Regions from separate parts of the Paenibacillus sp. RC73 genome, predicted to be linked through region 1. Evidence: riboswitches for the same ligand, from Rfam matches in the RefSeq annotation. Region 1 holds a riboswitch; the other holds the start of a gene.
What was found. A riboswitch is a leader RNA that binds a small molecule or an ion and turns the genes downstream of it on or off. The one in region 1 is predicted to bind glycine.
Positions count from the first base shown of each region.

Region 2: linked by a shared signal. The riboswitch ahead of gcvT (glycine cleavage system aminomethyltransferase GcvT) and the one ahead of ABH897_RS18745 (alanine/glycine:cation symporter family protein) in region 1 are both predicted to bind glycine.

Region 1 is NZ_JBIYCV010000007.1:304,902-313,401, forward strand. Features, by position in the region: gene ABH897_RS18735 (Gfo/Idh/MocA family protein) at 1-831, shown strand, start outside; gene ABH897_RS18740 (glycoside hydrolase family 1 protein) at 985-2,442, shown strand; glycine riboswitch at 2,634-2,710, shown strand; glycine riboswitch at 2,728-2,822, shown strand; gene ABH897_RS18745 (alanine/glycine:cation symporter family protein) at 2,982-4,400, shown strand; gene ABH897_RS18750 (carbohydrate ABC transporter permease) at 4,544-5,371, opposite strand; gene ABH897_RS18755 (carbohydrate ABC transporter permease) at 5,395-6,270, opposite strand; gene ABH897_RS18760 (ABC transporter substrate-binding protein) at 6,305-7,588, opposite strand; gene ABH897_RS18765 (LysR family transcriptional regulator) at 7,807-8,500, opposite strand, start outside.
Region 2 is NZ_JBIYCV010000008.1:158,032-166,531, reverse strand. Features, by position in the region: gene gcvPB (aminomethyl-transferring glycine dehydrogenase subunit GcvPB) at 5-1,531, opposite strand; gene gcvPA (aminomethyl-transferring glycine dehydrogenase subunit GcvPA) at 1,528-2,883, opposite strand; gene gcvT (glycine cleavage system aminomethyltransferase GcvT) at 3,014-4,114, opposite strand; glycine riboswitch at 4,195-4,291, opposite strand; glycine riboswitch at 4,292-4,480, opposite strand; gene gcvH (glycine cleavage system protein GcvH) at 4,780-5,175, shown strand; gene ABH897_RS19745 (PTS mannitol transporter subunit IIBC) at 5,692-7,170, shown strand; gene ABH897_RS19740 (BglG family transcription antiterminator) at 7,254-8,500, shown strand, end outside.

The sequences.
Region 1 (8,500 bases):
GACAGTTTGGAAGAGATGGCTCAATCCGATATTGATGCCATTTATATTGCTACGCCCAATTCCTTGCACATGCTGCAAGCGCGTCTTTTTTTGGAGCATGGCAAACATGCGATTGTCGAAAAACCGATCAGCCTGACAGAACAGGAATTGCGAGAAGCTTACGAGTTGGCTGACCGAAATGGTTGCTACCTGCTGGAAGCGGTTCGTCATATCCATGAGCCTAATTTTTTGCGCCTTAAGGACAACTTGAAGCGCGTGGGCAATATCCAGGGTGGCACCTTGTACTCCATGCAATTTTCCTCCCGGTATGATCAGTTGCTTTCAGGAGATACTCCTAATATCTTTTCTCTGTCTTATGGCGGGGGTGCATTAATGGATCTGGGTGTGTATTCGCTGTATTTTGCCATTGATTTGCTTGGAGCCCCTACATCAGGCTTGTACCGTGCCAAAAAGCATGAGAATGGCGTGGATTTGGGCGGCCCGATCCTACTGTCGTATCCCGATTTTACACTGGTGATCCAACTGGCCAAAAATGCTGTAACCACCAACCGTGTTGAAATTTACGGGGACCAGGCCACTATGATCTCCAGTGGTGTCTCTGGTATCACGGACGTATCGGTTCTGGATGTCCGTACTCAGGAAACAGATACTGTAAGTACTCCTGAAACTCATCATTTCATGTTTTACGAGGCTCAGGAATTTTATCGGATCATTGCCGAAAAGGACAAAGACCGCTACGAAGAATTGAAGTCATTGAGCATTGAGGTTCAGAAGATCAGCAATGAACTACGCCATCAAAATGGCATTTATTTTGAAGATGGACAAAAATAACTAAAGAAGGAGGGGATGTATTATAAGTTCTAGTAGCTGCCAACCCATGTGAAGTTGCTTACAACGAGGATGGCAAAGGCTGGTCCATTCAGGTCGTTATGGAATACTCTACAAGTGTTTAACATATCCAATAAGAAAAGAGGCTCTCATACTATGACTAAGATATTAAAAGGATTTCCGAAAAATTTTCTGTGGGGCGGGGCAACCGCAGCTAACCAATTGGAAGGCGCTTTTGACGTAGATGGAAAAGGATTGTCCAGTGCGGACGTGATTGCTTATGTACCCAAAGCAGAGCGCACAAACGATCATGCTATAGAGATTTCGTCCGAGCGACTCGAAGACATTTTGTCTGGTAAGATAAATGCCCGTTTTCCAAAGCGCGAAGGTGTGGACTTTTTCCATCATTACAAAGAAGATATCGCATTATTTGCGGAAATGGGCTTTAAGGTTTTCCGCATGTCCATTAACTGGTCGCGGATTTTCCCGAATGGTGATGATGCGGAGCCGAATGAAGCAGGACTGCAATTTTACGATAATGTATTTGACGAGCTGCGCAAGTACGGGATAGAGCCACTGGTGACATTGTCCCATTACGAAACACCGCTAGGTCTGACACAGAGATATAATGGCTGGCTCGGTCGTGAAGTGATACAACACTACGTCAATTATGCCGAAACTGTGTTTACACGTTATAAGGATAAAGTGAAATACTGGCTGACTTTTAATGAGATCAATGTGATGACGATGAGTCCGTTCACAGGTGGCGGTGTGGTCATTGACCGTGTAGATAACAAGCAACAAGCGATCTATCAAGCCCTGCATCACCAGTTTGTGGCGAGCGCATTGGCGACAAAACGAGGCCATGAGATTATTCCAGGCTCTCAAATCGGCTGTATGCTGGCTCGTATGGAAAGCTATGCACATACGTGTAACCCGGAGGACGTGCTGAAAAGTCAGCATGAAAACCAGATGAATCTGTTCTTTACGGATGTACATGCCCGTGGGGAATATTCAAATTATATGAACCGTTATTTTGAAGAAAATAATATTGTTTTGCACACAGAACCCGGCGATGCCGAAATTCTGAAAAACAACACGGTCGATTACATCTCATTCAGCTATTACATGACCTTGACTGTCTCTGCAGGTCCGGAAGGCGAGAAGGCAGCGGGTAACCTGATTGGCGGCGTGAAAAATCCATATTTGCAATCCTCTGACTGGGGCTGGCAGATTGATCCGATCGGCCTGCGTGTTACGCTGAACACATTATATGACCGCTATCAAAAGCCGCTGTTCATCGTGGAAAACGGCTTGGGTGCATATGACAAGGTGGAAGAAGACGGCTCCATTCACGACACGTATCGCATTGATTATTTGCGCCAGCATATCGCTCAAATGAAGGAAGCGATTGCGGACGGTGTGGATCTGATCGGTTACACTAGCTGGGGACCTATCGACCTTGTGAGCATGTCTACTTCCGAAATGTCCAAGCGCTACGGATTTATTTATGTTGATCTGGACGATGACGGTAACGGAACACTGAAGCGCTCCAAGAAGGATTCGTTTGACTGGTACAAAAATGTAATTGCCACTAACGGCGAAGAACTGTAATCCAAGCTAACTGAATATAACCCGATATGGTCTGGGGGCGGGTGCGGCGGAGAACATCATGAGGATGAATCTGGCTGCGCCCGCCCTTATTTTATAGGCTCATCTTAAGATAACCAAACGACTTCACAAATTTTTCACTTGTAAAAAGCTGAAAGTTTTCTGTATAATAAAAAACAATTTCATATGTCTGGTTGATGTTTGCGGGAGATGGAACGTAAGTTCCGACCGAAGGGGCAAAACTCTCAGGTGCTTGGGCTGATTACAGCAACAAGCGGGACCGTAAACGGACAGAACTCTGGAGAGACCCTTAATTGGGCGCCGAAGGTGCACCGCAGATATCATCTGCTTAAACTCTCAGGCAAAAGGACAGAGACGCGAATAACCTGTGACAGGGGATGCCCTAGGCTTTTTTATGAGCTGTTAGTGGCTGAATCCTGCACAAGATGGTTGTATTTTTTCGTGCCTTTAACCTCTCCAGGAGTCGAATCAGCGGATTTGACTCTTTTTTGTTTTTTAATATGCTGGAGGAGCGGGTTGAAATGAATTTGGTACATGTGTTAGAAGCGATTAGCAGTTGGATATGGGGGGCCCCACTGATCATTCTCGTTATGGGAACAGGTCTGTGGCTGACCATACGTTTAAAAATGTTGCAGGTTTTTCGCCTGCCTCTGGCGATCAAGCTGATCGGCAAGGCTCCAAATGAAGGTAGCGGGGATGTCAGCAGCTTTGCGGCCCTGAGTACGGCGCTGGCGGCTACAGTAGGTACAGGAAGTATTGTCGGCGTCGCGACAGCGATTAAGCTGGGGGGACCGGGCGCCCTGTTCTGGATGGTTGTTGCAGCCTTTTTCGGGATGGCGACGAAATATGCGGAAGGTGTGCTTGCAGTAAAATACCGGGTGAAGGATCGGAATGGACAATTTTCCGGCGGCCCTATGTATTATATTGAAAAAGGGCTTGGACGCCGCTTTAAACCGTTGGCGATGCTGTTTGCTTTTTCCGGGATGCTGGTAGCGCTGTTCGGGATTGGAACATTTCCTCAGGTCAAAGCGATTGTATCCTCAACCGAAAACAGCTTCGGTGTTCCGCCAATTGTAACGGCATTGATTATTGCTACCCTTACGGGACTCGTTACCATTGGAGGGCTCAAGAGCATTGCCAAGGTATCGACCAAAGTAGTCCCCTTCAAAACAGGCTTGTACGTGTTGATCTGTATGATCGTACTGATTCGGTTCGCCGATCAGATTCCTGCCGCACTCGCGCTTGTGCTGCATTCGGCATTTTCCACGACGTCTGCGACGGGTGGATTTGCCGGGGCTACGATTATGCTGGCGATGCGCAGCGGGGTAGCCAGAGGGATTTTTGCCAATGAGGCCGGATTGGGAAGCGCACCGATTGCAGCCGCAGCCGCCAAAACCAAATGGCCTGCGGAGCAAGGGTTGATTTCCATGACAGGTGTGTTTATAGATACGATGATTATTTGCGTGATGACCGGGCTGACGCTGCTGGTTAGCGGCGTATGGAGCGGTCCTACCGATGCGGGCTTGATGACGCAGCAAGCTTTCTCCAGCGCATTCCCGCTTGGTGCGGAACTGCTCACAATCATTCTGATTATGTTCGCGTTCACCACGATGCTTGGCTGGAACTACTATGGAGAACGCTGTGTTGAATATTTGCTGGGTGTCAAATGGATTAAGCCGTACCGTTATCTGTTCATTGCGCTGGTTGCCGGAGGCGCGTTTATTAAGCTGGATGCGATCTGGTTGCTGGCAGATATCTTTAACGCCATGATGGCCTTCCCGAACTTGATTGCACTGCTCGGCTTGTCGGGAATTGTAGTTGCAGAAACCCGTACCTATATGGATTCCTTGTATCCTGACAAGAAAAAGGGAATACTTGCAGGTGCCAGTGCAGGAGCAGCCATAGAAATAGAAGAAAAAGGACAAACAGTCAGCTCGTAAAGTCCGATATATCCGGATTTAAGAATATTGACTCTGCAAGATCATTTGCCAGGATAACGAAAGGGAGTGTCCCTCAGCCATTACAGGCTGGGAGGACACTCCCTTTTTGCGTTTTAGAGCAGGATAAAGCTGACTCAGTAAATCTAATCTTTGACTGCTCCAGCTGCAAGATCGGAAATAAACTGGCGGCTAATGAAAAGAAATAAAATGATAAGCGGCAGTACAGCCAACAGGGTGCCAGCAATGACCATCGCATAATCCGTATTGTAAATACCGTTTAATTGGGACAACGCAATCTGGAGCGTAAATTTGCGCTCATCGGTTAATATGATTAACGGCCATAAATAATCATTCCATGCTCCTATGAAGGTGAATGCGCCGAGAAAAGCGAACGCAGGACGTAGAATCGGGAGCGCCACATTCCAATACAGCCGAAAAAAGCTGCATCCATCCATCCGTCCTGCATCCAGCAACTCCTTTGGAATGGATTCCTCTGCATATTGGCGTATCCAGAAGATGCCGAAGGCATTCACCATCCCCGGAATGATTAGAGCTTTGAACGTGCCCACCCATCCAAAGGCGGCCATCATGACAAAGGAGGGGACAAGCGACAGTTGGGAAGGGACCATCATCGTAGCCAGCAGAATGATGAATAATGCTTTTTTGCCCGGAAAATCAAACTTGGCGAATGCAAACCCGGCCAGTGAATCGAAAAACAGCACCAACAGGGTAACGGAGCTGGCTACAAAAAGCGTATTAAAAAAAGCTCCGGCAAAATCAATCTGCTGCAATACTCTCGTCACATTGCTCCAGAAGTGGCTTCCAAACCATAACTGTGGTGGAAAACGATAGATGTCCGAAGTTGTACGGGTAGCCATGACGATAAGCCAGTAAAAAGGAAACATCGACAGAATCATTCCCGCCGACAGCCCGGTATATAAAATAACGGATTTTACACGTGCCTGCATCATGTTGTAGAACCCCCTTTCTGCCGTTATTTTTTGCCTTGTACGAGCTTCCAGTTCACGATGGAGAACAGGGCAATAATGAGGAACATGCCCCATCCGACGGCTGCACCATATCCAAAATAGTTGTTAATGAACGATTCACGATACAGATACAACACAATGGTCATGCCACTTGCTCCGGCACCACCGTCATTACCGACCAGCACCTGCGGCTCGGTGAACAACTGCATTCCGCCAATGGTAGACGTAATTACGGTAAACAGGATGACCGGACGAAGCATAGGAATGGTGATGCGGAAGAAAGCTTGCGCTCCAGTTGCTCCATCTATTTTCGCAGCTTCATACAGCACATGCGGAATACTCTGGAGTCCGGCCAGGTAGATGATCGCGTTATAGCCGGTCCATCTCCATACAACCATGGAGGAAACGGCGATTTGGATCCCCCACGGCACATTAAGCCACTGGATCATAGGCAAGCCCGGGAGTTGCAGCAGGTAATTGAGAAATCCGAAATTATTGGCAAATAAAGCGCCAAAGATGATGGCAACAGCCACAATGGATGTCACGTTCGGCAGAAAAAATCCGACCCTCCACAGGGTACGCATTTTGACAAAAGGTGCATAAAGCAGGAAGGCAATCATCAGTGCAAAAAATAGCATCGGAATCGTTGAATACACCCAGATCGCAAAGGTATTACCCACAGCCTGCCAAAATTCGTTATCTGTCACAAGATAGCCAAAGTTACCCCAGCCGTTATAGGTCATATCTCCGATGCCATCCCATTTGTGAAACGCCAGATATAATGAAAAGCCAATCGGAAACAAGCCGAAGATGCCAAACAGCAGGTAAAACGGCGAGATTGCGGCATATACGGCACGGTGCTTCCATATTTCTTTCAGCATATTGACCACACGCCTTTTTTAAATTTTTGATTTTTTACCGCTGTAATTCCCGTTCGATTCGGTCCATCGTTTCCGTCCATAATGCATCGGGATCGGCATCCTGCTTGGCGACATTGGCAAGGCGACGTGTCACAATGCCGTGAATGACAGGATAACGCTCGCCGAAATAGCTGCTTTTGACATTACGTGCGGAGGCGGCAAAGATCAGTCCAGTGGCCTGACCGCCAAAGAAAGGCTCGGGTGTCTCCATGGCAGGATCGTCATAGACGCCAGGAGTGGACGGGAACAGCCCGATTTTTTGGTAGGCTTCCAACTGGTGTTCCGGGTTTTGCAGCCAGGTCAGGACTTCAAAGGCTTCTTTGGGGTGTTTGCTGGATTTTAGGATGGAAATGAAAGATCCACCCAAATTGCCGTCCCCTCCAGGGGCACGGGCGACTCTCCACTTGCCCGCAGTATCCGGCGCAGCCTCCGTGAGAACTTGCTTCATCCAGATTGCACCTATAAAAGAGGCAACTTTTCCGTTATTGACCGAAGCATTCCATTCGGGGGTCCAGCCATCCGCATTGGCGAGTAGATGCTTCTTGTGAAAAGCCACGGCGGTTTGCCAGCCCAAACGGATATGAGGGGATTGATTACCGATGTAGCTGCCGTCCGGCTTGAAGTACAGGTCTGTATTTTGAGCAAGCATCTGATTGTAAACGTTTACAATATTATCAGCTAAAAACGAACGACTTCCGAGCTTTTGCTGAAGCTGTTTTCCGGCAACCATATAGTCGTCCCATGTGCGAATCGTAGCACTGACCTTTTCAGGATCACTGGGCAGACCCGCCTGTTCAAAGAGATCACTGCGATAGAAGAGGGCGGTAGGGCCTGTGTCCATGGGGAAGGCAATCATGTTGCCATCAGGGGTAATGCCCTGATTCCATTTCCACTCCAAATACTGATCCTTGAATTGATCTGCTCCCAGTGTTCTCAAATCATAAAAACGATCCGCACTAGGAAATAACTCTACCATCCAGTCGTTCAAAGCTACGATGTCCGGTTCACCGGAACGGGCTGCCAGAGTCGTCTTGAGCTTGGCTTTGAAATCACCGCCGATTTTTTGGGTGTTCAATTTAATGTCGGGAAACTGCTTTTCGGCACGAGCGAGTAGTTCATCGTCAATAGAACGGTTCCAGTACCATAATGTAAGCGTTATCTTTTTGTGGTTTGGCAAATTGCTTTCAGATGAATGACTTTCAGAGGACAGAGGGCCGCTACAACCACTAAACATAGTGAGGAAAGCAAGACATAACACCAGCCATCGTACTGTCTTCACGTCATTTCCCTCCTTGCTGTCTGAGTTGGTCTACCTGCTGAACAAGTTGTGAATGGTTTAGCTCCATCATATGAATCTGTTATCCATTTATGTGCATATGCCTTAACCAAAAACAAAAAATTTGAAACAAAGCATGTATAGAAATTAAATACTCTAAAGATACTATCGAAAAATGATAAAGCAATAAGTCAGATATTATGACAAAAGTATCTCAATCGTCAATGCTGGGCAATATCCTGGAAAAATCCAATGATGAATTCGAAGAACGACTTCTCTATAGCGGTGTGCAGTTCCCCAGCAGGATAGGACAGATAGATTGTTCGCATACATCGAGGCTCCCTGATTTGAAGCAGCTTGATGTCTTCGGTTACGATGTTTCTCCACAGGATAGAAGGAATAAAGGAGATGCCAAGTCCTGTTTGAATCAACCCTCTTACCGTAGCCGGATCATCACTTTCAAAGACGATGTTCGGTTCAAAAGGGGTATGAGTAAAAAAGCGGTCCGTTGTTTTCCTAAGCGAATTACCAGGTGTAAGGCTGATAAACTTCTCATGCTCTAGATCTTTCAGGAATACGGTGTCCTGAGCGCTCAGAGGGTGAGATTTTGGTACGCCAAGCAAAATTTCCTCCTCCAGCAGAATCGTATGCTCGTTGTCTGCCAACTCTTCGGACGTAATCGCAAAATCGTACGCCAGTCCTTTCTTCACCATCGCAGGGTGCTGGGTCAGGTTGAATCTAATTTGAGGGTAGAGATCGCGAAACTTACCGACAAGGTTGGGCAATAGCATAGAGCCGACGGCGACGTATAACGTGATTACCTCTACCTTTTCGTTCTTCATTTCTTTGACTTCGGATATGCCTTGCTCTAGCGCTGAGAGCGACTGATTCACTCTTTTCAGGAACTTCTTGCCA
Region 2 (8,500 bases), on a different contig from region 1:
GCTTTTAGCTGCATGAGCAATTCAATATAGGCTTGCGAGCTGCAGTTGCTTCGTCCAGTCGCGTGACTGGAGTGGTATATGGAGCATTCAGCACCAATTCAGGCGTTTCCTCCGCTTCCCGCGCAATTTGGATCATGGTGTCAATGAAGGCATCAAGCGTCTCTTTGCTTTCCGTTTCTGTCGGCTCGATCATGATACATTCCTCTACATTCAGCGGGAAATAAATCGTAGGCGGATGGTAGCCGAAATCGAGCAATCGCTTGGCAACATCAAGTGTACGCACTCCGAATTTCTTTAAGCCCCGTCCGGACATCACAAATTCGTGTTTGCAATAGCCTGGATAAGGGATGTCAAAATGCGGAGCCAGCCGATGCATCATATAATTGGCATTAAGTACGGCACATTCGGATACCCGCTTCAAGCCGTCAGGGCCATAGCTGCGGATATAGGCATAGGCACGGACGAGAATACCGAAGTTTCCGTAAAAGGCTTTGACCCGTCCGATGGAATCGCCCTGTTCTCGGTCCCAGTGGTACGTGCCCTGTGGATCACGCACGACAAGCGGCTTGGGCAAATACGGAATGAGCCGCTGCTTTACCCCCACAGGTCCCGCGCCGGGTCCGCCTCCGCCATGTGGGGTACTCATCGTTTTGTGCAAATTGAGATGCACCACGTCAAAGCCCATATCCCCGGGGCGGGTGATCCCCATAATGGCGTTGGAGTTCGCGCCATCATAGTAGAGCAGGCCACCCGCTTCATGCACAATCGCGGCAATGTCAGCGATTTGCTTCTCGAACAGCCCGAGCGTGTTCGGGTTGGTCAGCATAAGCGCAGCGGTGTCGTTGCCCACGGCTTGACGCAGCGCGTCCAGATCCACCAGCCCCTGCGGTGTGGAGGGGAGGGTGACCGTTTCGAAGCCTGCCACAGTGGCGCTGGCGGGGTTCGTTCCGTGCGAGGAATCCGGCACGAGCACCTTGGTACGCCGCTCACCACGCGCTTCGTGGTAGGAGCGGATCATCATCAGCCCGGTCCATTCGCCATGGGCGCCCGCGGCGGGCTGAAGGGTGACGGCATCCATGCCGGTTAACGCGGCCAGATCGTTTTGAAGCGTATGGAGCAGCGCCATGGCCCCCTGGATGCTGTCCTCCGGCTGGTACGGATGGATTTTGGCGAAGCCTGCATAACGGGCGACATCCTCATTCACCTTGGGGTTGTATTTCATCGTACAGGAGCCGAGCGGATAAAATCCGTTGTCCACGCCAAAATTACGCCGTGACAGTGCAGTATAATGTCGAATAACGTCTACTTCGTATACCTCGGGCAATGCCGCAAGCTCGCTGCGCTGCGCATAATCCGGCAAAAGCTCTGCCACCGGACGCCGGGGAACATCGCATTCAGGCAGGGAATAGGCGATACGGCCCGGTCTGCTCAATTCAAAAATGAGCGCCTGCTCATGCTTTTTCATCTGATTCCGACTGGATTCGACTTCTGGATTCGGTGTACCCTGATCTTGTCCTGTAGTATGCGTCATAGCAATCCCCCCAAGGTATGCACGAATTGATCGATCTCTTCCTTTGTTCGTTGCTCTGTCACGGCAATCAGCAAGTGACCTGCATATTCCTCATAATCTCGCCCTAAATCGTAGCCGCCGATAAATCCGGCAGCAAGCAATCCGGCTTGCAGTTTATTCATATCGGTACCCTCAGGTAACCGCAGGGCAAACTCGTTAAAGGTGGGTGCAGTAAAGGAGGCAGTCACGCCCTTCAAGCCGAGTAGTTGCTCCAATGCGTAGCGGCTTTTGTGCAGGTTTAGCTCGGCTACTTCCGCGATGCCCTGTCTACCCATGACGGACAAATACACAGAGGCAGATAAAGCGAGCAGTGCCTGATTGGAGCATATGTTAGAGGTGGCCTTTTCCCGACGGATATGCTGCTCCCGTGCCTGCAAGGTCAGCACGAAGCCGCGTTTACCGTTGCGATCTGTGGTCTGGCCCACAATACGGCCGGGGATACGGCGCATATGCGCCTGAGAAACGGCAAAGTAACCACAGGTTGGGCCACCGAGGGAGGAGGAGATGCCAAGCGGCTGCGCGTCTCCTACGACAATATCCGCGTCCTGCTTGCCGGGCGCTTCCAGCAAGCCCAATGCCAGTGGATTGGCACTGACGACCATAAGACCCTTGTGCGCATGGATCAGGTCAGCCATCGGCTTCAGATTTTCCACGGCCCCGAAAAAATTAGGGCTTTGGACCAAAACTGCCGCCGTCTGCTCCGATATGGCCGCCGTTAATGCCTTCACGTCAGTTACACCATCTGCACAGTCGATCTCCACGACATCCAAATCCAGCCCGCGTGCATAGGCAGCCAACACCTGACGTGCCTCCGGATGGACGGTCCGCGATACGATAAGCTGCTTGCGGCGGGTGGCAGCGGCGGCCAATGAGCCCGCTTCTGCCAGCGCAGTCGCTCCATCATACATACTGGCATTGGCTACAGCCATGCCTGTTAATTCGCATATATACGATTGAAATTCGAAGATGGCTTGCAGCTCGCCCTGGCTTACCTCCGGTTGATAAGGAGTGTAGGCCGTATAAAATTCCGAGCGTGAAGTGATATGCTGGATGACGGATGGAATATGATGATCGTAAATCCCTGCGCCGAGAAAGCTGGCGTGCGTGTCAGTATTGGCATTTTGCCCGGCCAGTCCTGATAAGTGGCGGGTTAAGGCTCTTTCGTCTAACCGAGAAGACAGGAGCAGCTCCCCCTTATACCGGATCGCCTCGGGAATATCGCTGAATAAATCGTCGATGGACGATGCGCCGACCACGCGCAGCATTTCAGCTTGATCCTGCTCGGTCATGGGAAGATAGCGGTGTTGTTTCATTGGGTCTGGCTCCTTTCAACCAACAAGATCGTAAAAACGTAAAACGATTAACAAATGATTAATAAACGATTGCCCACTGGGCAGCGGTTAGTAACGGATCACGATAGTTATAGTAAGACGAGCGTTTAAATCAGCGTGGACGTTTATAAAAGGGCGCTGCTACTACCTCGGCGCGCAGGCGCTTGCCACGAATCTCGACCTCCAGCGGTGTGGATAGGGAACTGAAATGACTGTCCACCAGAGCCAAACCCAGATTACGCTTTAAGGTGGGCGACTGGGTTCCCGTTGTGACCTCGCCAATGTGCTGTCCTTCCGCAAAAACGGGATAATGGGCACGCGGGATGCCGCGGTCGAGCATTTCCAGTCCGATCAGCTTGCGGGGAATACCTTGTTCTTTCTGACGTTGCAGGGCCTCTCTCCCGATAAAATCTCCCTTATTCAGCTTGACGAAGAAGCCTAAACCAGCTTCCAGTGGCGAAATGGTAGCGGACAACTCCTGTCCGTACAGCGGTAGCCGCGCCTCGAAGCGCAGCGTATCCCTGGCTCCAAGTCCGGCGGGAACCAGACCATACGGCTCACCGATGCGAAGCAATCCGTCCCACACTGCCGGTGCATCCGCCGTGGGCACATAAAATTCAAAGCCGTCTTCCCCCGTGTATCCGGTGCGGGAGACGAGCGCTTTTGCCCCGAACAATTGCACATCCTCATTGAATCGGAAGGATGCCAGCTTCGTAATGTCCGTGTCTGTCACGGCTGCGGCAATACGCGCAGCTTCAGGTCCTTGCAATGCCAGCAGTGCTACCGCATCTGATACGTTTTCCAGATGAACGGATGCAGGAGCATGGCGAAGCAACCAATCCCAATCTTTGTCGATATTCGAGGCGTTCACAACGAGCATGTAACGCTCCGGCCCTTTGCGGTAAACAAGCAGGTCGTCTACTACACCTCCATCCGGGTAACACAGCAGCGAATATTGGGCCTGGCCCGGCTCCAATTGGCTGACATCGTTCGTCGTCACCTGTTGCAGAAATGCTTCGGCTTCCTGGCCCTCGACCAGGAATTCACCCATATGCGATACATCGAACAATCCCGCACGTTGTCGGACAGCCTCATGCTCCTTTTGAATGCCGCTGAACTGTACAGGCAGCTCCCAGCCGCCAAAATCAATGCAACGAACCCCCGGCAGCGTGCCGTAGGAGGAATACAGCGACGTTTTTCGCAAGTTAGTCATTTTTTCACTCCTATCCAGTGTGATCAGCTAAACAAAAAAGACAGGCTGAAAAAAACGTATGGACGGCAGTCCACACACTTTTCTTCAGCTCTGTCCTTGATACCTGAGAGTTACCCCGGTGTGTACCAGGTTTCCCCTTGGGTGATCCGCCTGTATGGCGAATGCTCTCCAGAGATGCGTCCGGCAGAGGTCCTTTTGCCTGAGAGATTCACCTGCGGTGCAGGTTTACTCCTTCGGCGCTGCCCTTGGATCAGCTATACGTCATCCGGCCCTGCCGGTAACAGCTTGATCCGACTCGCTTGCTACCTTGTTTTCACAGGCGGCAACAGCTATGCGAGTTTTGGCAGTCTCTCCCTCCACGTTCATCCGCGTTTACAGTTATCGGGTATTTCTAAAAGCACTTGTTATAACCCATTAATACGCAAATTTATTTGAAATGTCAACAAAAATGTCATCAACATCATTTTATAAAACATTTTATTCATAAATAAGGATATGTAAGCGTTTGTTATATCCTGCCGTATTTTTAGCTAGAACGATATATGGAGAAATGTGAAATATTTTTGTTAGTATTATTGACATGAGAGTTCTTGTTGTCATAATCTTAACCTGTCACAGACGGGTAGGCGAAACGATGTAATCCATATGGAAGCGAGGCGAGCAGGATGAGTGAAGTGAAGCAGCAATTTTGGTACACAGAGGAACATGAGTGGGTTCAGCGCACAGAGGATGGAACGGTACGAATCGGTATTACGGACTTTGCACAGCATCAGCTGGGGGATATCGTTTTTGTGGAGCTGCCTGGGGAGGGAGCAACGATTGAGCAGGGGGCAGAGATCGGTACTATTGAATCGGTAAAGACAGTATCCGACCTGTTCGCTCCGGTGACGGGAACGGTGTTGAAGGTGAATGAAGCGCTGGAAAGTACGCCTGAGCTGGTGAACGAGTCTCCCTATGAAAAAGGCTGGATGATCGAAGTGGAGATTGGAGGAGATGTAGAGGAATCATTAAGCAAGCTGCTGTCTGCGGATCAGTACGAGCAGTTGACTGCCAATGAGTAATAATGGGGCAAAGTAGGTTGGATAACTGAATAAGAGTGGCGTTTGTCCACTCGGTTTTGTATAAAAATAGTCGCGATGATTGGGCATAGCGGCTATTTTTTGCTGTCTTTTTTGGCAAGCGTAATTACGTTCTTTTTCCCTTGTTTGGAGGATATTCCTTGTATAGAAATGGTATAGATGACGCATGGTTTCTCGACTAAATTCTAACGTTTCAGGCCACATTAAGAGGAATTATGCCTAATGATTTCGCGCCTGTTTATCTTAAATTTAAATGTTGTCATCAACGTTCATGACGAAAGTACGTTTTCATTTCGTTGATGAAGATAGCGTTGTCATTTAGTATGAATTTTAAGAAAAGGTAGTGATGCTTATTACCTGGGTATTTTGCAACAATCCCAAGAGCGATTTCAAATCAGCAATAGATAGATCGAAACGGTTTAGTTCGTTTATCTATTGTACTTTCGAGCGTTGGGAATCGAATGATGCAAAATACTGACCTATAAGGAGGATATGAATATGAGCACAGTGGACGCAAAGTCCAATTCAAACGGAGGCGCTCGCGTTGCCGTACAGCGTTTCGGTCGTTTTCTCAGCGGTATGGTTATGCCCAATATGGGGGCCTTTATCGCGTGGGGATTGATCACGGCACTCTTTATTCCGACCGGATGGTTCCCGAATGAGGGTTTTGCACAACTGGTTGATCCGATGAAAAATTATTTGCTGCCGCTGCTGATCGGTTATACGGGTGGCACAATGATTCACGGACAGCGCGGAGGTGTGATCGGGGCCATTATGACGATGGGTGTCATTGTCGGGGCGGACATTCCGATGTTCCTCGGCGCGATGGTAGCGGGTCCGCTGGCTGCATGGATATTGAAGAAATTCGACAAAGCGATTGACGGCAAAGTTAAATCAGGCTTTGAAATGCTGGTCAATAACTTCTCGGCAGGGATTATCGGGGCGATTTTAGCGCTGCTTGCTCATGTGGCAATCGGACCGTTTGTACAAATTATCAGTCAAGTGTTGTCAGCAGGGGTACAGTTCCTCGTGAACGCAGGGCTTTTGCCGCTCGTCAACCTCATTATTGAGCCCGGAAAAGTATTATTTCTAAACAACGCACTGAACCACGGAGTATTGAGTCCGATTGCGCTGGAGGAGGCTTCAAGAACAGGCAAATCCGTTTTGTTCATGCTTGAATCGAACCCTGGACCAGGGCTCGGTATTTTGCTGGCCTACTGCCTGTTTGGTAAAGGCCCTGCGAAGTCGTCGGCTCCCGGCGCGGTTATCATTCACTTTTTCGGCGGGATTCATGAAATTTATTTCCCTTATATTTTGATGAAGCCGATTCTGATTCTTGCTGCTATAGCAGGGGGTGTGGTGGGAACGTTCTGTTTCATGCTGACAGGTGCCGGACTGGTAGCAGCTCCTTCACCGGGTAGTATCATCGCTTATTTCCTGATGACGCCAAAAGGCGGATATTTGCCAATGCTGAGCGGTGTGATTGCTGCTGCGGTCGTATCGTTTGCTGTTGCTGCTGTGTTACTCAAGACAGGTAAGCAAAAAGAAGAGGGGCTTGAGGAAGCGGCATCCCGCATGAAGGATATGAAAACTCAAAGCAAGGCTGCAGGCGAAAATACCACTGTAACGGAAGATAACCGCGAAGCTGATCGGGCTGCGGAGATTGGTGAAGTTCAAACGGTCAAGGATAAATCAGATGTGAACAAGATCGTCTTTTCCTGTGATGCAGGTATGGGCTCAAGCGCTATGGGCGCCTCGATTTTACGCAAAAAAATGAAGCAGGCGGATGTGGATGTCACGGTAACGAACACGGCAATCAGTGAGATTCCGCAGGATGCGGATATTGTTATTACGCAAAAAACGTTGACGGACCGGGCTAAAACGGTGGCTCCAAATGCCGAGCATATTTCTATTGATAATTTCCTGAAGAGTCCTGAATACGAAGCGCTGGTGGAACGTCTGAAATCCGATTCTTAATCCCCTGTAGTAGTCAGGCCGCCTTGTATGCAGTTCGTGTGTTCTGCGGAAGGGATGAGCTTGGGAAGGAACGGTATGCGCTTATGAATATTACGAAACGACAACGTGACATCGTGGAATATCTTCTGGAGCAGTCCCAAGAGGTAACGGCCGGGGAAATTGCCACGAAGATTAATGTCAGCACAAGGACGGTTCACCGGGAACTCAGTGCAGTCGAGCATTGGTTAGCGGCTCATGAGGTAAAGCTGGAGAAAAAATCAGGGATTGGTATCTATGTGGATGCCGACCCGGCTCAGCTTGTATGTCTGCGGGAGCAATTGATGCATACGAAGTCGGACGAATATTCGGCTGAGGAAAGAAAGATCGTGGTTCTCTGTATGCTGCTGGATACACAGGAGCCGATCAAGCTGCTGGCGCTGGCTGCTGATTTGAAGGTCGCAGTAACTACTGTCAGTCATGATCTGGACGAATTGCAAGGCTGGATCGTGGAACGGGGACTCGTGCTTGTGCGCAGACGCGGGTACGGCGTCGAGATTACAGGCCGGGAGACGGACAAAAGACGGGCGATTTCCGAGCTGGCTCTAGAGTATTTGGATGAATCGGATCTGTTTTCCAGCCGGGAGGAGCTTCGTCCTGTGACACGTGTCGCTGACAAGTTGCTGGAGATGATTGGCAGAGAGAACCTGCTGACCGTGGAAAATGCCCTCTGGCAGCCCCATGAGAAATGGCTGAAAAACATGGTGGAAAGCAAATATATGGAGCTGTTGATTCAAATTTGCGTTTCGCTGGCACGTCTGCGGCTCGGATACGTTGTGGATCATCGTCTCTCGTATTCCAAAACAGATTCGGATGAGAATATCATGCTGCGCACAGCTATGGTGGAACGCATATGCACGGAATTGTCAGAGGCGCTGGATATTGATTTTCCAGAGCCGGAACGATCTTATTTCAGACTGCTATTCCGTGATGCCGAGGATCATTCAACCCGGCTGCTGCCGCTGGATGATCTCGTACTGCTGGAGTCGGTTCATGAGTTGATTCGTCGTGTAGAGGAAGAGACAGACACGCCATTGGCAGAGGATCGTGTTCTGCGTGAAGGACTGATTGCCCATATGGCTCCGGTACTCAAACGTTTGAAGGAAGGCAGATCCATCCGTAATCCCCTGCTCCAGCAAATCCGCAAGGATTACGGCAGCTTGTTCGACTCGGTGAAGAAGGCTGCGGCGGGCATGACAGAAATGGAAGTGCCGGATGAAGAGATCGGATTTCTCGTCATGCATTTCGGCGCTTCGCTGGAGCGGCTGCGACAATTGCGGCGGGAGGTGCGGGC